3 regions of the Nocardioides luti genome follow, and region 3 is predicted to be linked to each of the others. Evidence: predicted binding sites of a transcription regulator. Region 3 holds the regulator's gene; each other region holds the start of a gene.
What was found. Region 3 encodes LexA, which represses DNA repair genes until DNA is damaged. Its sites were predicted from a motif close to TCGAACANNTGTTCGA; they were not measured.
Positions count from the first base shown of each region.

Region 1 (7,244 bases), 890 kb from region 3:
TGCTGTCTGGCAGGGGCTGCTCGCGCGGGGCGTGCTGATCCGCGAGGTCGGCCCCGAGGGGTGGCTCCGGGTGTCGATCGGCACCGCGGAGGAGATGACGGCGTTCAAGCAGGCACTGGTCGAGGTCATGGAAGAGGCAGGCAGATGAGTCGGACAGCACGCATCGAGCGGCAGACGAGCGAGTCCAAGGTGCTCGTCGAGGTCGACCTCGACGGCACGGGCCGCCACGACATCTCGACGGGCGTGGGGTTCTACGACCACATGCTCACGGCGTTCGCCCGGCACGCGCTGGTCGACCTGACCGTGCAGACCGAGGGCGACCTCCACATCGACGCGCACCACACCGTCGAGGACACCGCGATCGCGCTCGGCCAGGCGCTGCGACAGGCGCTGGGCGACAAGGTCGGCATCCGCCGCTTCGGCGACGCCACCGTGCCGCTCGACGAGGCGCTCGTCCAGGCCGTCGTCGACGTCTCCGGCCGGCCGTACTGCGTGCACACCGGCGAGCCCGAGGGGCAGCAGTACGTCGTGCTCGGCGGCTCCACCAACGGCTACCTCGGCTCGCTGACCCGGCACGTCTTCGAGACGCTGGCCTTCCACGGCCACTTCGCGCTGCACGTGCGGGTGCTGGCCGGCCGCGAGCCGCACCACATCGTCGAGACGCAGTTCAAGGCGTTCGCCCGGGCCTTCCGCGACGCCGTCGCGATCGACCCGCGCGAGACCGGCATCCCCTCGACCAAGGGTGCGCTCTGAGCGCCACGGTCGCCGTCCTCGACTACGGCTCGGGCAACCTCCGCTCGGCCGTGCGGGCCGTCGAGCGCGCCGGCGCCTCGGTGAGCCTCACGTCCGACTTCGAGGAGTGCCTGGCCGCCGACGGGCTGCTGGTCCCCGGCGTCGGGGCGTACGCCGCCTGCATGGCCGGCCTGCGCGCGATCCGTGGCGAGCGGCTGATCGGGCGGCGTCTCGCGGGCGGTCGGCCGGTGCTGGGCATCTGCGTCGGCATGCAGATCCTCTTCGAGCGCGGCGTCGAGCACGGCGTCGAGACCGCGGGCTGCGACGAGTGGCCCGGCGTCGTCGAGCGCCTGCAGGCACCCGTCGTACCCCACATGGGGTGGAACACCGTCGAGGCCCCCACCGGCACGCGTCTCTTCGAGGGCCTCGAGGACGAGCGGTTCTACTTCGTGCACTCGTACGCCGTCCGTGACTGGGTCCTCGAGACGAACGGCCGCACCCGGCCGCCGCTGGTGACCTGGGCCGAGCACGGCGGCGACCGCTTCGTCGCGGCCGTCGAGAACGGCCCGCTCACCGCCACCCAGTTCCACCCCGAGAAGTCCGGCGACGCCGGGGCCGCCCTCCTGCGCAACTGGGTGCGGTCGCTGTGAGCACCCTCGTGACGGCCCGATGAGCAAGGAGCGCGCCACCCGGCGTGCCGAGCGGGAGCGCGAGAACGCCATCCGCGCCGCCGCCCGCGCCCAGGAGGAGGAGCGCCGCCAGCGCGCCGAGGCGAGGCGCCGTCGCCTGGTCGGCTGGCTGCCGCTGCCGCGCGTCCAGCCCGGGCTGCTGGCCGCCCGGCGCCGCCGCAACCTCACGATCACGGTCTGCCTGCTGCTCCTGCTCAACCTGCTGGTCTGGATCGTCAGCCCCGAGTGGGAGGTGCGGGCCGTCTTCGCGATGGTCAGCCTGCTCGCCGCTCCCGTGCTGCACACGATGCTGTTCCGGCGACGCTGAGACCGCCCCCGCCGTACCCCACCCCCGAACCTAGGATTTCCGCATGAGCGCCTACCTCGAGCTGCTGCCCGCCGTCGACATCGCCGGGGGCCAGGCCGTCCAGCTGGTCCAGGGCGTCGCCGGCTCCGAGAAGCGCTTCGGCGACCCGATCGAGGCGGCCCTGCGCTGGCAGGAGGCGGGGGCCGAGTGGCTGCACCTCGTCGACCTCGACGCCGCCTTCGGCCGCGGGCACAACCGCGAGCTGCAGGCGAAGATCGTCGGCACCCTCGACATCCAGGTCGAGATGTCCGGTGGCATCCGCGACGACGAGTCGCTCGCTGCCGCGATGGCCACCGGCTGCCGACGCGTCAACATCGGCACCGCCGCGCTGGAGCAGCCGGAGTGGTGCGCCGCCGCGATCGCGGAGTACGGCGACCGCGTCGCCGTCGGCCTCGACGTCCGCGGCCGCACCCTCGCGGCACGGGGCTGGACCCGCGACGGCGGTGACCTCTACGACGTCCTCGCCCGCCTCGACGCGGAGGGCTGCGCGCGGTACGTCGTCACCGACGTCAACAAGGACGGCATGCTCCAGGGCCCGAACCTCCAGCTGCTGCGCGACGTCTGCGCCGCCACCTCGCGTCCCGTGGTCGCCTCCGGCGGCATCACCGAGCTGTCCGACCTCGAGGCGCTGCAGGGCCTGGTCGGCGACGGGGTCGAGGGCGCGATCATCGGCACCGCGCTCTACGAGGGCCGCTTCACCCTCGAGGACGCGCTGGCCCTCACGCTCCCGGGCGCGCCGTGAGCCTCGCCGTACGCGTCATCCCGTGCCTCGACGTCGACGCCGGCCGCGTCGTCAAGGGCATCAACTTCCAGGAGCTGCGTGACGCGGGCGACCCCGTGGAGCTGGCCCGGCTGTACGACGCCGAGGGCGCCGACGAACTGACCTTCCTCGACATCTCCGCGTCGTTCGAGGGCCGCGCGACCACGATGGAGATCGTCTCGCGCACCGCCGAGGAGGTCTTCATCCCGCTGACCGTCGGCGGGGGAGTGTCCTCGGTGGAGGACGTCGACCGGCTGCTCCGCGCCGGGGCCGACAAGGTCGCCGTCAACACCGCCGCCATCAACCGCCCCGAGCTCGTCGCCGAGATCGCCGACCGCTTCGGCAACCAGGTGCTCGTGCTCTCCGTCGACGCCCGCCGCGCCCCCGGGACCGACTCCGGCTTCGAGGTCACCACCCACGGTGGCCGCAAGTCCGCCGGCCTGGACGCCCTCGAGTGGGCCGCCCGCGCCGCCGAGCTCGGCGCCGGCGAGATCCTCCTCAACGCCATGGACGCCGACGGCACCCAGGACGGCTTCGACCTCGACCTGATCCGCGCCGTACGCCGCGAGGTCAGCATCCCCGTCATCGCCTCCGGCGGCGCCGGCCGCGTCGAGCACTTCCCGCCCGCCGTCGACGCCGGCGCCGACGCCGTCCTCGCCGCCACCGTCTTCCACTTCGGCACGCTCCGCATCGCCGACGTGAAGTCGTCGCTAGCCTCCGCGGGGCACCCCGTCCGCTGAGGCTTCCTCGCGGTGGTTGAGGAAGGCGCGCTAGCGCCTGTCTCGAAACCACCTCCTGCGGTGGTTGAGGAGGTTGAGGTGCCTCCCGGTGGTTGAGGAAGGCGCCGCCTCCGGTGGTTGAGGAGGGCGCTGCCTTCGGTGGTTGAGGAAGGCGCGCTAGCGCCTGTCTCGAAACCACCTCACCCCTCCACGGCTCGAGGCCATCGGTGGTCCGGCCTGTGCGCGCCTGGACGTAGCTCCGTTGTAGGGGATTTATTGGATATGTGGTCGCCGTGGGTGCCGGGGCAAGTCCCCCTTGCGGTCGCTTTCGAAGTCTCCGTGGGTGCCACTTGCCCGCTGTGGTCGCCGTTCGAACATTTGTCCTGATATTTTACCTTCAGGGTCGCTTTCCGGCTCATTCTGAGCCCTGGATTGTCGGTGGTCCCTGATTGACTTTCCCCATGAAGACGTTCACCGACGACGGCCCCCGCCACGCGATCTCGCGTGCGGTCCGCGACGTCGGCGAACGCATCAGCGACGTCGCCGACGCTCCCGTCTGGTCCATGACCGCCGACGAGGCCGGTGCCACGCTGGTGGAGCTGACCCGACTCTCGGCGAGAGTCGCCGAGCTCGAAGCCCGCGTCGCCGTCCACGCATACTCCGTCGATGTCGGCTCGTCCGTCGGCGCGACCTCGACCCAGGCGTGGTGGGCCACCCAGACGCTCCAGACGCATCGGACGGCCGCGGCGAAGATCCACTTGGCGGATGCCCTGGGCCGCTGGGACCTCGTCCGTCAGGCCTTGTCGTCTGGGGCGATCCTGACCGAGCAGGCCCAGGTCATCACCCGGGCCCTTGACGACCTCCCCGACGACGTCGACGCGGAGACCCGCGTGCTCGCGGAGAAGCACCTCGTCGACCTGGCCGGCGATCACGACGCCGTCGACCTGCGACGGCTCGGCCGAGGTCTTCTCGACGTGATCGACCCCGCCGCCGGAGAGGAGGAAGAGCGTCGCCGCCTCGAGGAGGAGGAGCGCAAGGCCCGCCAGAAGATGCGCCTCACCGTGAGCGACGACGGCCACGGATCCTGCCACGGCCGATTCACCATCCCCGCCGCCCAAGGGTCGATGCTCAAGAAGATCCTCCAGGGCATCGCCGCCCCCAAGCACCAGACCGCCGTCCACGGACCCGGAGTCGAGCGGAAGCCCAGCCCGGAGCGGATGGGTGCCGCGCTCTGCGAGCTCATCGAGCGCTACCCCACCGACCGGCTCCCCAACGCCGGCGGCGTGAACGCGACCGTGGTCATCACGATGCCTCTCGAGACTCTCCTCGGAGCCGAGAAGGCTGCGACGTTGGACACGGGCGACAAGATCACGGCCTCCCAGGCCCGACGACTCGCCTGCGAGGCCGGGATCATCCCCGCCGTCCTCGGCGGCACGTCCCAGGTCCTCGACCTCGGCCGCACCCGCCGCTACTTCTCGAAAGCCCAACACCTCGCCCTCGGCATCCAGCAGGGCGGGTGCACGGCCGACGGGTGCGACTGGCCACCCAGCATGTGCCACGCCCACCACGACCCCTTCTGGAGCCAGGGCGGCAACACCGACCTCAAGGACGGCCGCCTCCTCTGCCCAAGGCACCACGCCCGAGCACACGACCCGACCTTCACGATGACCGAGCTCCCCGGCGGGAAGGTCGCCTTCACCCGGCGGACATAGGCCGACCGCCCCCATACGCGAGCATCACCTACGGCCCGGCGACCCCTTCAGCGGCGGTGTCGCGCCCGCGCCACCGTGCGCACCGCATCGACCCAGCCGACCGCGGCGGTACGGACCCTCGGCGAGCGCACGCGGGTGCCGTTCCGTCGCGCCCGGACCTGGTCGCGGAGCCACGGAGGTGCGGCGAGGTGGTCGAGTGCTGCGGTCTTGGTGAGCAGCGTGCCCGTGGCGAGGGTGTGCCGTGCACGCGCCATCGTCGTGAGGCTCAGGTCGGCGAACGCGGTGTCCAGCCAGAGCCAGGGGCGGTGGATCGCCCAGGTCCAGTAGCCGGCCAGGTCGGCACGCACGGCGTAGCGGACCTCGTCGTCCGTGATGGCCGGGAGCGCGGCGGACGGCGCGCGGCCCTGCAGGGCGTGCCCGTGCCGGACCAGCTCGGCGCGGGTGACGCGCGACAGCACGCGGTCGACCAGCCGGCCGTGGGTCCAGGTCGGGTGCCGCAGGGTGGCGTCGGTGAGACGGGTCGCGTCGACGTACACGCAGCCCAGCGCCAGCCCTGCTGCCACGCCCGCGTCCAGCTCGCGGTGCATCGCTGCCACGGCGTCGACCCGCGCGGTCGACATCGGTCCGTCGACCAGGGCCACGAGGTCGAGGTCGCTGACCCCGGGCCGGTGGTCCCCGGTGGCCAGGGACCCGGCGACCAGCAAGTCGGTGACCCACCCCAGCGCGACGACGCGCACCCGGAGCTCCTCGAGCGCCGCCGACGTCGCGTCCATCACCCGATCATCGCCGACGGTTTCCCGCCCCAGCGGCGCGAGTGTGCATGGGATCAAGAAATCCGGTGCCAGAACTTGATCCCACGCACAATGGTCGCGTCCATGCGCCAGGAGGGGGCAGGAGATGGCGAACCCGACGCGTCTCGTGGTCGACGGCGAGGTGTTCGACGTGCGCCGGTCGGGGCGGCGCGGGCAGGTCGACCTCACCTGGGTGTCGGGTCCGAACCCGGGCTACGGCTTCAGCTCGGCCAGGTAGGACGGGTCGTGGCCGGACGTCGCGCAGCTGGAGGAGTCGATCCGCGACTTCCTGGCCGGCATCGACCCGGCGACGGGCCACCTCGACTGACGTCGGCCCGGTGTCAGATGCCCAGGTCCGACCGCCGCAGCTTGGCCACCCGCTCCTGCGGCCCTGAGAAGGACAGCCCGCGCACGGCGTCGCGGCCGAAGAGGAAGAAGGCGATCTCGGACGGCAGCCCGCTCACGACGGCGGGGTCGGCGCCGCGGCGCAGGGTCGCGGTGGCGCCGGTGTCGGTGCGCTCGATCCGCACGGGGACGCCGGCCGGTCGCACCAGCCCGCGGCCGGCGACCTTGATCGCGGCCCACAACCGAGACTCGTCGGTGGGATCGAGCACGCGCGGCTCCCACCCGGCCTGGGCGCGGCGCAGGTCCTCGTGGTGGACGAAGTACTCCGCCGTGTTGAGGAGCTCCTCCACACCGGGCAGGGCGTACGGCGTCAGCAGGCTCGGGTCGCGCAGCCTCTCGACCAGCACCGCGAAGTCGCGCCGGCGCACCCGCGCCATCTCGCGCTCGGCCAGCCCTGCGAGCGGCGGGACCACGATGCCGATCGCGCCGAGCGGCCGGTGCTCCCGGACGAGCAGGTGGGCCACGAGGTCCTTCGCGTCCCACGTGCCGCAGAGGGTGTCGGCGTCCTCGCCGAGGGCGAGGGCCAGGTCGCACAGGTCGTGGCGCTCGCGGCGCGCCAGGGAATGCCGGGTCATGGGCCGAGGTTATGCGCAACGCGATTCGTGGGCCGTCGGCGCCCGGCTCTAGTGTGAGTCGCTGGTGCAGAGGGCCGCGACGCGGCAGACGGGGAGTGCAGGACGGTGACGGACGAGCGGCGCGGATCCACGACGCGCGAGGGCTTCGCGGTGCTCGCCGTGGCGATCCGCCGGGAGCCCTGGATCTTCACGGTCTCGACCATCGGCAGCGTGCTCTTCGGCGCGCTCACGGTCGCGGACGCCTGGGTGCTCGGCTGGTCCACCGACCACGTCCTGGTGCCGGCGTTCCGGGACGGCGAGATCGGCAGCGGACTGCTCTGGGCGATCCTCGGGCTCTTCCTCGCGGTCGCGATCCTGCGCGCGGTCGGCATCGTCGCGCGCCGCCTCGGCGCCGGCATCATGCAGTACCGCATGCAGGCCCACACCCGCCGCGCCGTCACCCGGCAGTACCTCTCCCTCCCCATGGAGTGGCACCAGCGCCACCCCACCGGCCAGCTGCTCTCCAACGCCAACTC
Region 1 is NZ_JACKXE010000001.1:674,593-681,836, reverse strand. Features, by position in the region: gene H5V45_RS03210 (histidinol-phosphate transaminase) at 1-148, shown strand, start outside; gene hisB (imidazoleglycerol-phosphate dehydratase HisB) at 145-753, shown strand; gene hisH (imidazole glycerol phosphate synthase subunit HisH) at 750-1,382, shown strand; gene H5V45_RS03195 (hypothetical protein) at 1,402-1,728, shown strand; gene priA (bifunctional 1-(5-phosphoribosyl)-5-((5-phosphoribosylamino)methylideneamino)imidazole-4-carboxamide isomerase/phosphoribosylanthranilate isomerase PriA) at 1,772-2,509, shown strand; gene hisF (imidazole glycerol phosphate synthase subunit HisF) at 2,506-3,267, shown strand; gene H5V45_RS03180 (HNH endonuclease signature motif containing protein) at 3,708-4,958, shown strand; gene H5V45_RS03175 (nucleotidyltransferase domain-containing protein) at 5,006-5,731, opposite strand; gene H5V45_RS22225 (hypothetical protein) at 5,856-5,987, shown strand; gene H5V45_RS03170 (TIGR03085 family metal-binding protein) at 6,091-6,729, opposite strand; gene H5V45_RS03165 (ABC transporter transmembrane domain-containing protein) at 6,835-7,244, shown strand, end outside.
Region 1: H5V45_RS03180 (HNH endonuclease signature motif containing protein) is a predicted target of LexA. The motif match lies at 3,617-3,632, and genes of this name have one in related genera.

Region 2 (7,244 bases), 1.5 Mb from region 3:
GCACCCCGACCTCGTCGTCCTGGCGAGCGGTGGCGGCGAGGTGCGCAACAGCGAGCGGCCGGACATGCCGCACGACGGCTTCGTCGTGGCACAGCAGGGACTGGCCGCGACCCTGGCCTCGATGCCGATCGCCCGCACGGTCGTGCTCGCCCCGAGCCCGCCGCACGCCGACCTCGTGGCCTGCATCCACCGCTTCGGCGTGCCGCAGGACTGCACGTCGTCGCCCGACGCCGACTGGTACGACCACGTCGACGGGGAGACCGCGGCCACGGCCGCCGCCGGCGCGCGCTACGTCCAGACCCGGGACTGGTTCTGCGTGGCCGACGTCTGCCCCGGCTTCGTCGGACGCACCCCGGTCACCGCCGACGGCTCCCACCTGACGGTGGAGTTCTCCGAGCAGCTCGCGCCCCTGCTGCGGCGGGCGCTCATCGGCCCGGGCTGACCAGGCGCTCCGGTCGGCTCAGTCCCGCAGCAGCTTGCGGGTCCGGGCGACCAGGTCGTCGACGGCGGTCGCGGCCGCGGGGCTGAAGGCGCCCATGTCGAGGAAGCCGTGGATCATCCCGTCGTACCGCACGACGTCGACCTCGACGCCGGCGGCGGCGAGCTTGGCGGCGTACGCCTCTCCCTCGTCGCGCAGCGGGTCCAGCTCGGCCGTGACCACGAGCGCGGGCGCGAGGCCCTCGGCCGAGCCGAGCTGCGGCGAGAGGCGCGTGTCCGCGACGTCGAGGTCCTGGCCGCCGGCGTAGTGGCCGAAGAACCACTCCATCGTCGCCTGCTCGAGGAAGTAGCCGGTCGCGTTCTCGACCCGCGACGCGTGCTCGCCGAACGGGTCGACGGCCGGGTAGATCAGCACCTGCGCCGACACCAGCTCCGGCAGCTCCTGCGCGCACACGGCCGACAGGTTGCCGCCGGCGCTGTCGCCGCCCACGGCGACCCGGTCCACGCCGAGCTCGGCGACCGCCCACCGCACGGCGGCCAGCGCGTCCTCGATGCCGGCGGGGAACGGGTGCTCCGGCGCCAGCCGGTAGTCCACCGACAGCACCACGACCTCCGCGTCGCGGCAGATCCGCCGGCACGCCTGGTCGTGCGTGTCGAGGTCGCCGATCACGAAGCCGCCGCCGTGGAAGAACACGAGGACGGGTACGCCGTCCGCCTGCTCCGGCCGGTACAGCCGACCCGGCCGCTCCCCCACCGTCACGTCCTCGACCGACCCGACCGGGACGACGTCCTCCGGCTTCACCATCCCGACGCTCATCGCGCGGTACCCCTGGCGCGCCGCCTCGGGCGTCCCCTCGTGCATGGGCGGGTAGCCCGCGGCCTTGATGAAGTCGAGCATGTCCTGGAGCTGCGGGTCGATGGGCATGCCGGAGAACCTAGCCGCACCCACCACAGCCACCCCTTCGGTCGAGCCACGCGGCCCGGACCGGTGGCACAGTGGGGCGGCATGAGCGACTCCGAGGCTGCGGCCACGACCGACGACCAGACCCAGGGGCAGGGCGAGCACCAGGCCGGCGGCGAGTTCGCCGACCCGAACGCCACGGTCACCTGCACCACCTGCCTGGCCGAGATCAAGCCGGACAACATCGGCAAGCACTTCAACTGGCACGTCGACGTGGGCGACCACACCGACGACGCACAGCGCGAGGGAGACGTCCCGCCCGAGGACTGAGCGCCCGAGCGGCTCAGGAGGCCGGCTGCGGGGTGTGCACGACGCTCAGCGTCACCGCGGCCGTGTCGACCTCGTGCAGGAAGGCCTGGTTGTCCCAGGTCCGCTGGAACACGTCGTCGTACAGCGTCGCGCCGCTCTGGGCAGCCGGTTCGATCGGGATCTTGACGGCCGCGTCGCCGTAGACGCTCCCGCCGTGGGTGAACGCCGCCTGGGCGTAGCCCTGGAGGCCCGGGAACGTCGAGTCGCCCGATCCGCTGCCGCACTGGGTGTAGTACCAGTGGTAGTTCTCCACCGCATCGGCGAACGTCAGTCTCAGGCTCCCCGGCTGCACGAGAGGTCGCTGGGCACCGGGCGGCACCTCGTAGGCGTTGATGTCGACGAACAGGAGGCCACGCACCGTGCCGTCGACCGTGGAGGTCATGTCGGTCTGCTTCACGTAGACCGGGCAGTCGGGCGGTCCCTCGTAGTCCTTCCACACGTTGGAGTACGACTCCCCGGCGGAGTCGTAGCTCAGGGGTGCGGTGGCCGAGCTCGTGACGACCCCGATGTCGAGCGCCGTCTGCTTGGTCGCCCAGTGGCCCTCCACGTCCTCCGAGAAGGTGCCGACCTGGTGCGCCGGGTAGTGGTAGCTGTGGTGGACGTCCAGGGCGACCGTGGCCGTGAAGTGCCCGCAGGCCAGGGCCTTGTTGTAGGCCTCGCCGGCGTCCGGCCCGTCACCCAGTACGGCAGCCAACCGGGCGATGCCGAGCAGGGTCATGATGTCGCTGAGGTGGTGGTCGACGGCGCACCGGGCCCACGCCTTGCTGATGGCGTTCTCCATGATCTTCGGCAGCATGGCGGTGATCAGGTCACCCCGCGCGCCCGGGTCCCCGCCCCGGAGCATGGTCGATCTCTCCCAACGCAGGGCGTCCTGCAGTGCGGTGTTGGCCATCGTGTCGTCGGTCAGCGCCGCGTTGAGCTCCGGGACGACCTGGTGGTCGAAGTAGTCGTCGTACAACGCCTGGACGTCCTGCACGACGACCGGGTCGGCGCTGTGCCCCGCCATCTGGCTCAGCCGCTCGGTGCGCAGGAGGTCGGCCGCCTTCGCTTGCAGCTGTTCGAGGACGCGCGCAGGGGGATGGTCGCGGAGGTACTGACGCGCGGCGTCGCTCGCCTCCAGCACGCTCGGGGACGAGAAGTGCGAGACGGACAGCACCACGGTTCCGGCATTCGGGCTCCCGCCCTGGCTGGGCGGCAGGATCGGCGACATCGACAGGTCGGTCCCGCCGGAGTTCCACACCGCACCGGTCTGGCTCGCGAGGTTCGCCGAGGTCAGGGCCGGTCCCGTGATGGTCAGGGTCCCGGGGTTCACCAGCTGCAGGCCCTCCGGCTCCAACCGCACGCCGGCGAGCATCGAGGACCCTGCGGGTAGTCCCGCGACCGACGAGAGCACCGTCATCGTGACGTCCTCGCCGCCCTGGAGCGCCGCCCCCGCGTTCTCGGCGCCGAGGTCGCCCGGCAGGTGCAGGTGGTAGGTCGTGGCGAAGCTCGCGTCGTAGCCGTACAGGTCGAGCCCGGTGGCCGGGTTGTAGGTCCCGCTGACCACCGACGACGACCCGGTGTCGTCCGTGGTCGTCACCGGTGGGGCGGGGTCCGGCGTCTGGGGGAAGATGCCGACCGACCGGACGGTCAGCTTCGCGGAGGACGTCCGACAGTTGTTCTGCTCCTTCGACTCCGTGACCTGCTTCTGGGCGTCGGCACAGGCGATCAACCAGTACGCACGCGCAGCGGTCGCGGCCGGAACGATGAGCTTCCTCGAGCCGGCGTCGCGCACACCCGCGGACAAGCGACCCGGCTTGCGAGAACCGAGCAGTCGGTCCCCGGACGACTTCCGCTTGTCGGCGGACAGGAAGTACGCCGTGGCGCTGGACCCCGCCGCTGCGGCGCCGACGTTCTTCGTCGTGTCGTGGACGGTCACGGCGTGACCCGCGAGGACTGACCCGGGGCTCGCGCTGAGCGCTCGCACGACGAGGTCCGGACGGCCGGCTGCCTGCGCCGGACCGGGTGGTGTGACGGACAGCGTGGCGGCCACCAGTGCAGCGACCACCCCCAGGACCGTGCGACGAGATCGCTCCATGATCTTCCCCGACCGAGGGCGGATGATGCCGTCCAGCATGCGCGCAGGCTGAACTCAGGGACATGGTCAATCCGGACTAGATCGCTCTCGCTCGTCGGCAGGTGGATCGACCTACGTCCGCCGGGTGAAGGCGACCTTCCCGCCGGGCAGCTTGGCCATCTCGTAGGCCGGGTCGTGGGCTCTCGCGTGATGTCGGGGGCAGAGGAGTCTGCCGTCTTTGAGGTCGGTGTTGCCGCCGTGACTCCAGAACGGGTCGTGGTGGGCGTGGCACATGCTGGGTGGCCAGTCGCAGCCATCGGCGGTGCAGCCGCCTTGTTCGATGCCGAGGGCGAGGTGTTGGGCCTTGGAGAAGTAGCGGCGAGTCCGGCCGAGGTCGAGGACCTCGGACTTCCCGCCGAGGACCGCAGGGATGATCCCCGCCTCGCAGGCGAGCCGTCGGGCCTGGCTCGCGGTGATCTTGTCGCCGGTGTCCAACGTGGCGGCCTTCTCGGCTCCGAGCAGGATCTCCAGGGGCATCGTGATGACCACCGTCGCGTTCACGCCACCCGCGTTGGGGAGCCGGTCGGCCGGGTAGCGCTCGATGAGCTCGCACAACGCCGCACCCATGCGCTCGGGGCTGGGCTTGCGCTCGACTCCGGGTCCGTGGACGGCGGTCTGATGCTTCGGGGCCGCGATCCCTTGGAGGATCTTCTTGAGCATGGCGCCTTGGGCGGCGGGGATGGTGAACCTACCGTGGCAGGACCCGTGCCCGTCCTCGCTCATCGTGAGGCGCATCTTCTGCCGGGCCCTGCGCTCCTCCTCTTCCAACCGGCGGCGCTCCTCGTCCTCGCCGGCAGCGGGGTCGATGACGTCGAGGAGACCTCGGCCGAGGCGGCGCAGGTCGATCGCGTCGTGGTCGGCGGCGAGGTCGACCAAATGCTTCTCCGCCAGCACCCGGGTCTCGGGGTCGACATCCTCAGGAAGGTCGTCCAGCGCCCGCACGATGACCTGGGCCTGCTCGGTCAAAAGCGCCCCGGACGAAACCGCCTGGCGAACGAGGTGCCAGCGGCCGAGGGCCTCGGCGAGGTGGATCTTCGCCGCAGTGCTCCGGTGGGTCTGGGAGGTCTGGGTCGCCCACCACGCCTGCATCGACGTGGCCCCGACGGACGAGCCGACCTCGACAGAAGATGCGTGGACGGCGACGCGGGCCTCGAGCTCGGTGATGCGCGAGATGAGCCGGGTGAGCCCGACGAGTGCGGCGGCGGCCTCGTCATCCGACATCGACCACACCGGTGCATCGAGAACGTTGTCGACCTGCTCGTCCATGGCTGCGACGGCACGCGCGATCGCGTGCTGGGGAGCCGTGGTCTGGGAGCTGGTCACGGGGAAAGTCAATCAGGGACCACCGACAATCCAAGGGCCAGAATGAGCCTGATCCACACTCCGAAAGTAAAATATCAGGACAAATGTTCGAACGGTGACCACGGCGGGAGAGTGGCACCAACGGAGAGTGTGAAAGCAGCCGCAAGGGGTAGTAGCCCCGGCACCCACGGCGACCACATATCCAATAAATCCCCTACAACGGAGCTACGTCCAGGCGGGCACAGGCCGGACCACTGACGGCCTCGACCAGCGCCACGTCCGCTCAGTCCGGGACCCGCCCACCCAGCCGGCGAACCTCGTCCTCGAGCACCAGCACGCGGTGGATCCCTGCGAGGTTGAGCCCGTCCGCCAGCAGCTCGCCGATCCGACGCAGCCGCTCCAGGTCGTCCTCGCTGTAGAGGCGGGTGCCCCCCGGCGTACGCGCCGGCTCGAGCAGGCCGCGCCGCTCGTAGACCCGCAGGTTCTGGATCTCCATCGACACCAGGTCGGCCGCGACGGAGATCGCGAAGACCCCTCTTGACGTCATGACGTCGACGGTATATCAAATGTGTGCCAGCGGATATAGATCCGTGGACATCGACCCTGAAGGAGGACTTGTGATGTTGCTGCGAAACACCGACCCGTTCCGTGACCTCGACCGACTCACCCAGCAGATGCTCGGCACCACGAACCGCCCCGCGGTGATGCCGATGGATGCCTGGCGCGAGGGTGACCGCTTCGTGATCGAGTTCGACCTGCCGGGCGTGGCCCGGGAGAGCATCGACCTCGACGTCGAGCGCAACGTGCTGACGGTCCGCGCCGAGCGCGTCGCCCGCAACGGCGACTGGGAGATGCTCGCCTCCGAGCGGCCGCGCGGCGTGTTCAGCCGCCAGCTCGTGCTCGGCGACAACCTCGACCTCGACCGCATCGAGGCGGCGTACGACGGGGGCGTGCTGCGCCTGGTCGTCCCCGTCGCCGAGCGGGCCAAGCCGCGCAAGATCGAGGTCGGCGTCGGGTCGCCGTCCGAGCGCACGGCGATCGACGCCTGACCCACATCGCCGGCCCGCACCCTCCCGAGGTCCAGACCGCCGCTTTCTGCTCGTGACGATCACGCATCGGTCACGTTGGTCCTGGCAGCCAGTCTCCTCCCACTTCACCGGGCCAGGACCGGCGAACGGACGCCTGGGGGGCGGCGGTCGGTCCTGAGACCGTCGAGTCCTCGGGGACTCGGCGGTCGGGTGGTTTCGAGACGGTCGCTGCGCGATCTCCTCGGCCACCGCCGGATCTACGGCAGGAACCGCACCACACCGTCGGCGAGGGCCTCGGCGTAGGTCGTCCGCCCGCGGGCGGACGTCATCCGCTGGGCATCGCGGGCGTTGCGCATGTTGCCCAGCTCGACCATGACGGTCGGGACGTCGGAGAGGTTCAGCGTGCCGAGGTCCGAGCGGAAGTCGAGGCCGTCGCCACCGGCGACGTAGTTGGCAACCGGCAGACCCGCCGCCCGCAGTGCCGCGCGCGAGCGGACCGCGAGCCGCTTCGAGGCGCGGTAGATGTCGTGCGTCCACGGCCGCCGGTCGGTCGGGGCGATGACGTGGAAGCCGCGGGCACCGGCGGTGTACGAGCCGTCGGCGTGGATGCTGATCTTGAGGTCGGCAGGAGCGGCGTTGCCGGCGCGGCCGCGGACGTCCACGCACGGCCCCCAGCGATCCTGGCGGTGGCTGTGCCGGGTCATCACGACGCGCGCCCCGAGCTCGACGAGCCGGGCCTTCAGCAGGCGCGAGACCCGCCAGGCGAAGGTCGCCTCCGGGAAGCCGCCGTTCGTGGCCGTCCCGGTCGTGTTGCACGGCTTGCGGAAGCCACCGGCCGGCACCAAGCGGTTGATCTTGCGCGGGTAGCGGTGGTTGCCCAGCTGGTGACCGGGATCCACCACGATCGTCCGGCCGGCCAGCGGCGCGTCCACCCGGGCACCGGTGGCACCGACGTCACCGGCTCCGCCGGCGGGACCAGCCGGACCGGCCACGAGCGTCACGTGCGCCGGCACCAGCCCCTCCGAGCGACCGCCGTACGACGCCCACCCGGCCTCGGCGACGAGCCCGACGGCCAGCAGCACCAGGGTGA
Region 2 is NZ_JACKXE010000001.1:3,060,372-3,067,615, reverse strand. Features, by position in the region: gene H5V45_RS14555 (SGNH hydrolase domain-containing protein) at 1-442, shown strand, start outside; gene H5V45_RS14550 (alpha/beta hydrolase) at 461-1,363, opposite strand; gene H5V45_RS14545 (hypothetical protein) at 1,445-1,669, shown strand; gene H5V45_RS14540 (CARDB domain-containing protein) at 1,683-3,785, opposite strand; gene H5V45_RS14535 (HNH endonuclease signature motif containing protein) at 3,897-5,147, opposite strand; gene H5V45_RS14530 (MerR family transcriptional regulator) at 5,410-5,673, opposite strand; gene H5V45_RS14525 (Hsp20/alpha crystallin family protein) at 5,747-6,175, shown strand; gene H5V45_RS14520 (N-acetylmuramoyl-L-alanine amidase) at 6,412-7,244, opposite strand, start outside.
Region 2: H5V45_RS14535 (HNH endonuclease signature motif containing protein) is a predicted target of LexA. The motif match lies at 5,223-5,238, and genes of this name have one in related genera.

Region 3 (7,244 bases):
CACGGCGTCCTCGAAGGACTCGCCCGGCTCGACGGTCCCGCCCGGCAGCACCGCGTAGTCGCGGCCGAGGTGGTGGCGCTTGATCAGCAGCAGCTCCGCGCCGCGTTGCACGACGGCCACGGCCCGAGGAGGGAGGGACACCCCGCGACCCTAGGCGCGGTCGGCCAGCCGGCGCACGAACTTCAGGCCGGACCAGGTGTCGTCGACCGCGGCGACCTTGACGTCGACGAAGCCGAGCTCGAGCCCGAGGGTGCGGACCCTGCCCTCGTCCAGGTCGACCCAGACGCCGCGCTCGGCCAGCGCCCGGTGGACAGCCTTCTTGGGCCAGCAGACCCAGACCGACCCGGCGGTGGCGGTGCGCTCCAGGAGGGCCGGCAGCCGGCCCGCGAGCGTGGCCAGGGTGGTGTGGAAGGTCAGCGTGACGTCGGCACGCGCCGGGAGACGGCGTACGACGTGGGCGCCGGTCAGGTCGCCGAGGTCGACGTCGTCCGGGAGCCGGTCGAGCAGCACGACGTGGCCGTCCCGGATGCCGAGCTTGGCGCGCAGCGGTGTGCTGGAGTAGCCGGCCATGCCCGGAGGGTAGGCCTTCACGCGTCCTGCCCGACGAAGGAGGATCTCCGGCACCTGGTGCCGAGGATCCTCCTTCGTCGCCGGTCAGCCGGTCCGGACACCCCACGTTTGGTCACCAACCGCAGGGTTTCCGCCGAAAACCTGCGGTTGGTGACCAAACCGCACACACCGGACGACCGCACACGGCCCGGGAAATGCCGCGAGGGGCGGGGCCACCAGGCCCCGCCCCTCGTCTTCCCCGGCCCACCAGCCGGGGTCGAGTCGGCTGATGAAGGTCTGTGCGCGCGCCGCTGGGCGCGCGGTGGGTCACTCCGTGACGGGGACCCGGAGGCGCTGGCCGGCGGCGACCATGGCGGAGTCGAGGGCGTTGAGACGCTCGATCTTGGCGACCATGGCGCGGACGTCGCCGTCACCGGCGAGCCCGGCCGCGATGTCCCACAGGGTCTCGCCGCTGCCGACCATCACGATCTCGGTCGGGGCGGGGGTGCCCGGCTTCTCCGAGGCGACCGAGCCGGCGCCCAGGGCGACGCCGATGCTCAGCACCGTGAGCAGGGCCGCGAGGAACACGACGAGCCGGCCGCGCCGGGTGAGCCGCACCGAGGCCCGGGGCTGCGCCGCGGCCACCGGCCGGCGGGTGGAGCGGCCGGCGGGACGGGCGGGCACGAGCCGGAGCTCGGGGCGCGCGGTCGGGGCGGTGGTCAACGGGGCGATCGTCATGGCGCTCATCGGAACTCCTGGGGAAGTGGAGGTCAGCATCGGTTCGTAGCTGCTGAAGGACTGTCTATCGGGGGCCACCGACAGTCCTGGTGGACCGACGGCTCGCAGCCTCTCGATCAGACATTCGATCGAACATGTGTACGACCTTAGAGCAGGTGTTCGAACGGCACAAGGGTCGACACGAACAATTGTTCGAAGCACTACCCGAGTCCCACCATGGGAACGCATGGCCCGTCTGTGCGTGCGGCATGGCCCGAACGGGCTATGCCGTCGCGCCGAACGGAGGAGGTTGAATGCTCACGCAGGCACTCCCGGTCGCCCGGGCAGTGATCCGCGCCAGCGGCCGGTTGGGCCCGTCCCCCCTACCTGACCGGTCGCTGACGGGGTCGCGACCCGGGGCAGGCACCGGCCGGGAGCGCCCGGCCGCCGCGTGGGGCTCAGGCCCGGCCGCGCCTCCCGAGGGCGCGCCGGCCCTGGGCGGCGAGCACGGTGGTGGCGGACGCCGTCACGCTCGGCACCAGGGCCCCGAAGCGCGACACGCCGCCGCGCCAGCCGGGCACGCTGCGCACGACCCGGCGGGCGCCGATGAGCGCCACCGCCTGGTCGGCGACCTCGTCGACGGTGAGGATCCGGCCGCCGGAGTGCACCAGCAGGCTGCCCAGCCCGCCGGGGGTCTGGCCGTCCAGCATCGCGGTCTGCACGCCGTCGGGGCAGATCGCGTGCACGCGGACGCGGCGCGGCGTCTCGGCGGCCACCGACATGGTGGCGGAGACGATGGCGGCCTTCGAGGCGGCGTACACCGTGTAGCCCGGCACCGGCGCCAGGCCCGCCAGCGACGCCGTGTTGACGATGTCGCCGCCCGCGGAGCCGAAGCCCTCGAGCGCGGCCTGCATCCCCCACAGGGTGCCGAGCAGGTTGACGTCCACCAGACGGCGTACGGCGTCCTCGCTCGTCTCGGAGAGCCGGCCGTCGTCGCCGACCCCGGCGTTGTTGCACCACACCGCAAGGGCACCGTGCCGCGCGGCCTCGGCCGCGACGGCCGCGTGGGCGTCCCGGTCGCGCACGTCCTGGCCGATCCCGGCCGCGGCGCCGATCTCGCCCGCCGTGGCGCTCGCAGCGGCGGCGTCCACGTCCGCGACCACCACCTGGTACCCGCGGTCCACGAGCCGCTCGGCGATCCCCCGGCCGATGCCGCGGGCGCCTCCCGTCACGACGGCGCTCAGCGGGCGGGCGGACGTGGGCGAGCTGGCGCGCGAGGACATGGCGGGAGTCAAGCAGATCCGGGGCCGGCGGAGCCCCGAGGGCACCCGGCACGGACGCGACACGCCGTTCGAACAGATGTTTGAACATCGGGTGTCCCGATGGCTACGGTGGGACTCCGGTCCGGGGTCCTCCCCGGTCCGGCCCACACCGTCACACCCGATCACGCCCGACTGATCGACCAGCCCGACCGGAAGGCAGCACCATGGCCACCAGCAAGACCCCCGGCAAGGTCGCGGACTCCTCCCGCGGCAAGGTCTCCGAGCTGCCGGACGGCCCGCCCGACGCCACCGGCCTGACGCCGCGCCAGCTGCGCGTGCTGGCCCACATCAAGGACTCGATCGAGCTGCGGGGCTACCCGCCCAGCATGCGCGAGATCGGCGACGCGGTCGGCCTGACCAGCTCGTCGAGCGTCGCGCACCAGCTCAAGGTGCTCGAGGAGAAGGGCTTCCTCAAGCGCGACCCGAACCGTCCCCGCGCGCTCGAGGTGTTCCTCCCCGAGGTGCTCGCGGCCCGCCGCTCGATCAGCTCGGCCGAGGAGTCGTCGTACGACGAGACCGGCATCGGCGACTCGCACCCCGCCGCGCAGTACGTCCCCGTCCTGGGCCGGATCGCCGCCGGTGGCCCGATCCTCGCCGAGGAGCAGATCCAGGACGTCTTCCCGCTGCCCAAGCAGCTGGTCGGCGAGGGCGAGCTGTTCCTGCTCGAGGTCGTCGGCGACTCGATGATCGACGCGGCGATCTGCAGCGGCGACTACGTCGTGATCCGCAAGGAGCAGACCGCCTCGAACGGCGAGATCGTGGCCGCGCTGATCGACGGCGAGGCCACCGTGAAGACGCTCCAGCGCCGCGACGGCAAGGTCTGGCTGATGCCCCACAACGAGGCGTTCGACCCGATCGACGGCACGCACGCGACCATCCTCGGGATTGTGACGGCGGTCCTCCGTAGGATGTGACCCATGTGTAGGGGGTGCAGCCCGGTGGAGCCGGTCCACGCCTCGGGGACGACTCGGGGGAATACCCGGTTTCCTGCCACGGCAAAATCGCCGAGGCTGGTCCGGTGAGCCTCCCGTCGATCCTCGTGATCCGGCACCGTTACCCCCGCGTGGTGCGCGGGGTCCTGGAGCTCACCCTGATCCTGACGCTCTGGGTCGGCTACTCCCTCTCGCGGCTGCTGGCCGACACCGCGCTGACCCCGGCGCTGGCCCGCGCGCACGACCTCCTGCACCTCGAGAGGCTGCTCGGCATCCACTGGGAGCTGCCGCTCAACCGGCTGTTCACCAGCCACCAGGCCATCGGCCTGCTCGGGTCGTACTGGTACGCCAGCCTCCACTACGTCGTCACCGGCGCCACCCTGCTGTGGCTCTACAAGCTCGGCACCCGGTCCTACCTGCCCGCCCGCCGGGCGCTGGTGGCCGGCACCCTGATCGGGCTGGTCGCCTACCTCCTGATGCCGACCGCGCCGCCGCGCTTCATCACCGGGTACGTCGACGTGCTCAGCCTGCACGCCTCCGACGGCTGGTGGAGCACGGACGCGTCCGCGCCGCGCGGGCTCGGCGGGCTCACCAACGAGCTGGCCGCCTTCCCCTCGCTGCACGCCGGCTGGGCCCTCTGGGTCGCGATCTCCGTGCAGCGCAACGCCGCCTGGCGCTGGGTGCGGGCGCTGGCCTGGGTGTACGCCGCCGGCACCGCCGTCGTCATCGTCGGCACCGGCAACCACTGGGTCATCGACGTGGTCGTCGGCTGGCTGGTGGTCCTCGGCGGCTTCGCGATCGCCCGGCGGATGCCGCGCCCGCTCGTGCCGGCGGCCGACCCGGTCGGCGTCGTGCCGCTCGCCGGCCAACCCACGGCGACCTCCGGGTGAACAAGCAGCGCTCCTCGGCGTGACGGCGTCACGCGGTGCGCGCTGCGTCGTTGGATGAGGCGTGACCTCCCCACGCACCGACCCGCCCCTGGCCCGACGCACCCTGCTCGCGACCGGCACCGTCGGTGCCGGGCTCGCCGGCGCGACCCTCGCCGCCCCGGCCGCGGACGCCCTCCCGCACCCGACGGCCGTCCGGCGCACGCCGTTCCGCCACGGCGTCGCCTCCGGCGACCCGCTCCCCCACGCGGTGGTGCTGTGGACGCGCGTCACGCCCACCGACGCGGCCACCCCCGGCAGCGGCCGCGGGCCCCGTGTCACGGTGCGGTGGGAGGTCGCGACCGACCGACGCTTCCGCCACGTCGTACGCCGCGGCGACTTCACCACCGGACCGAGCCGTGACCACACGGTCAAGGTCGACGCGCGCGGGCTCGAGCCGGCCACGTGGTACCACTACCGCTTCCACCTCGACGGCGCCACCAGCAGGGTGGGCCGCACCCGCACCGCCCCCGCCGAGCGGTCGACGCCGCGGCACCTGCGCTTCGGGGTGGTCTCCTGCGCGAACTGGCAGGCTGGCTGGTTCTCGGCCTACCGCGGCCTGGCTGCCCGCGACGACCTGCACGCCGTGGTGCACCTGGGCGACTACGTCTACGAGTACGGCCCCGGCGAGTACGGCTACGGCCAGTCCGACGAGGACATCCGCACCCACGAGCCGCGCCACGAGATGGTCTCGCTGGCGGACTACCGCCAGCGGCACGCGCAGTACAAGACCGACCCCGACCTGCAGGACCTGCACGCGAAGTACGCCTGGATCGTCACCTGGGACGACCACGAGGTCGCCGACAACCAGTGGAAGGGCGGTGCGGTCAACCACACGCCCGGGAAGGGCGACGGCGGCGAGGGCAGCTACACGAAGCGGCGCGCGCGGGCGCACCGGGCGTACGACGAGTGGATGCCCGCCCGGCTGGACGGCACCGCCCGGCTGGGCGACGGCGACCGGCTCTTCCGTCGGCTGCGCTTCGGGCAGCTCGCCGAGCTGAGCATGCTCGACCTGCGGACCTACCGGGACCAGCAGGTCGAGACCACCCCGACGCCGGTCCCGAGCCCGGACCCGGCCGTGAGCGACCCCGACCGGACGATCACCGGCCGCCGCCAGCTCGACTGGCTCAAGACCTCCCTGGACCGGCACGGCCCGCAGTGGAAGATCATCGGCAACCCGGTGATGATCGCGCCGGTGAACTTCGGCGCACTGCCCGCCGACGTCCGCGACGCGGTCCACCAGGTCACCGGCGAGACGCCCGGACCGGCCGACGGGGCGCCGTACAACACCGACCAGTGGGACGGCTACACCGACGACCGCCGCGAGCTGCTGCAGCACGTCCGCGACCACCAGGTGAAGGACGCGCTGTTCATCACCGGCGACATCCACTCGGGCTGGGCGGCCGAGCTGCCCTTCGACCCGGCGACCTACACCGGCGAGGGGCCGGCCGACGACTCCGCGGGCGTGGAGTTCGTCTGCTCGTCGGTCACCTCCAACAACCTCAAGGACATCACCGGCACGCCGCCGCGCACCTCGAGCGTGGCCGTCGAGGAGTCGATCAAGGCGAACAACCGCCACATCAAGTACCTCGACTTCGACAGCCACGGCTTCTCGGTGCTCGACGTGACCGCGAAGCGGGCGCAGATGGACTGGTTCGTCATCGAGGACCGGGCCGACCGGAAGACCCCGATCACCTGGTCGGTGTCGTGGCGCACCGAGGCCGGCACCGGCCGGATCACGCCGGTCGACAAGCCGCTGGGCGGTGCCTCGTGAGGCCGCTCGCCAGCCGTCGTGCCACCCGCCGCACCTTCCTGGCCGCGGGCGGGGGCATCGCGATCTCCAGCGCGGTCGCGGGGCCGTCGTACGCCGCCAGAGGCCCGAAGGGCCGCAAGCGGGCCTACGTCCTCGTCGTCGACGGCTGCCGGCCCGACGAGATCACCGCGGACCTGACGCCGAACCTCCGGGCGCTGCGCAACGGCGGCCTGTGGTTCCCGCGCGCCTCGTCGATGCCGGTCATGGAGACCATCCCCAACCACGTGATGATGATGGCGGGGATGCGGCCGGACCGGACCGGCGTGCCCGCCAACGAGATCTTCGACCGGTCGCTCGGCGACGTGCGGACGATGGACAAGCCGTCCGACATCAAGGTGCGCACGATCATCGAGAGGCTGAACAAGCGCGGCTTCACGACCGGGACGGTGCTGAGCAAGGAGTACCTCTACGGCGTGTTCGGGACCCGCGCCACGCACCGCTGGGAGCCGGCGCCGATCGTGCCGGTGTCGGGGCACGCGCCCGACCAGTTCACGACGGACGCCGCGCTCGCGATGCTCGACGACTTCGACCCGAACCTGATGTTCGTGAACCTCGGCGACATCGACCGCTTCGGCCACGCGGACCTCACCGGCACGACGCTGCGCGCGCAACGGCGTACGGCGCTGGCCGACACTGACGGCCAGGTGCAGCGGTTCGTCACGGCGCTGAAGGACTCCGGGCGCTGGGAGCACTCGATCGTGATCGTGCTGGCGGACCACTCGATGGACTGGTCGACGCCGGACGCCGTGGTCACGCTGCAGGGCGTCATGGACGCCGACCCGCTGCTCGCCGGGAAGGTCCGGATCGCCGACAACGGCGGGGCCGACCTCCTCTACTGGACCGGGCCGGGCTCGCAGCGCGTCGAGGCGATCGCGCGGATGCAGACCCTCGCCGAGGGCGTGCCCGGGGTGCTCGCCGCCCACAAGCGCACCGAGCCGTGGCTGCGGCTCGGTCCCCAGGCCGGCGACGTCGTGGCGTTCTGCCA
Region 3 is NZ_JACKXE010000001.1:1,563,686-1,570,929, forward strand. Features, by position in the region: gene H5V45_RS07530 (NUDIX domain-containing protein) at 1-141, opposite strand, end outside; gene H5V45_RS07535 (DUF3052 domain-containing protein) at 151-570, opposite strand; gene H5V45_RS07540 (LysM peptidoglycan-binding domain-containing protein) at 877-1,296, opposite strand; gene H5V45_RS07545 (SDR family NAD(P)-dependent oxidoreductase) at 1,725-2,549, opposite strand; gene lexA (transcriptional repressor LexA) at 2,753-3,502, shown strand; gene H5V45_RS07555 (phosphatase PAP2 family protein) at 3,607-4,410, shown strand; gene H5V45_RS07560 (alkaline phosphatase D family protein) at 4,472-6,220, shown strand; gene H5V45_RS07565 (alkaline phosphatase family protein) at 6,217-7,244, shown strand, end outside.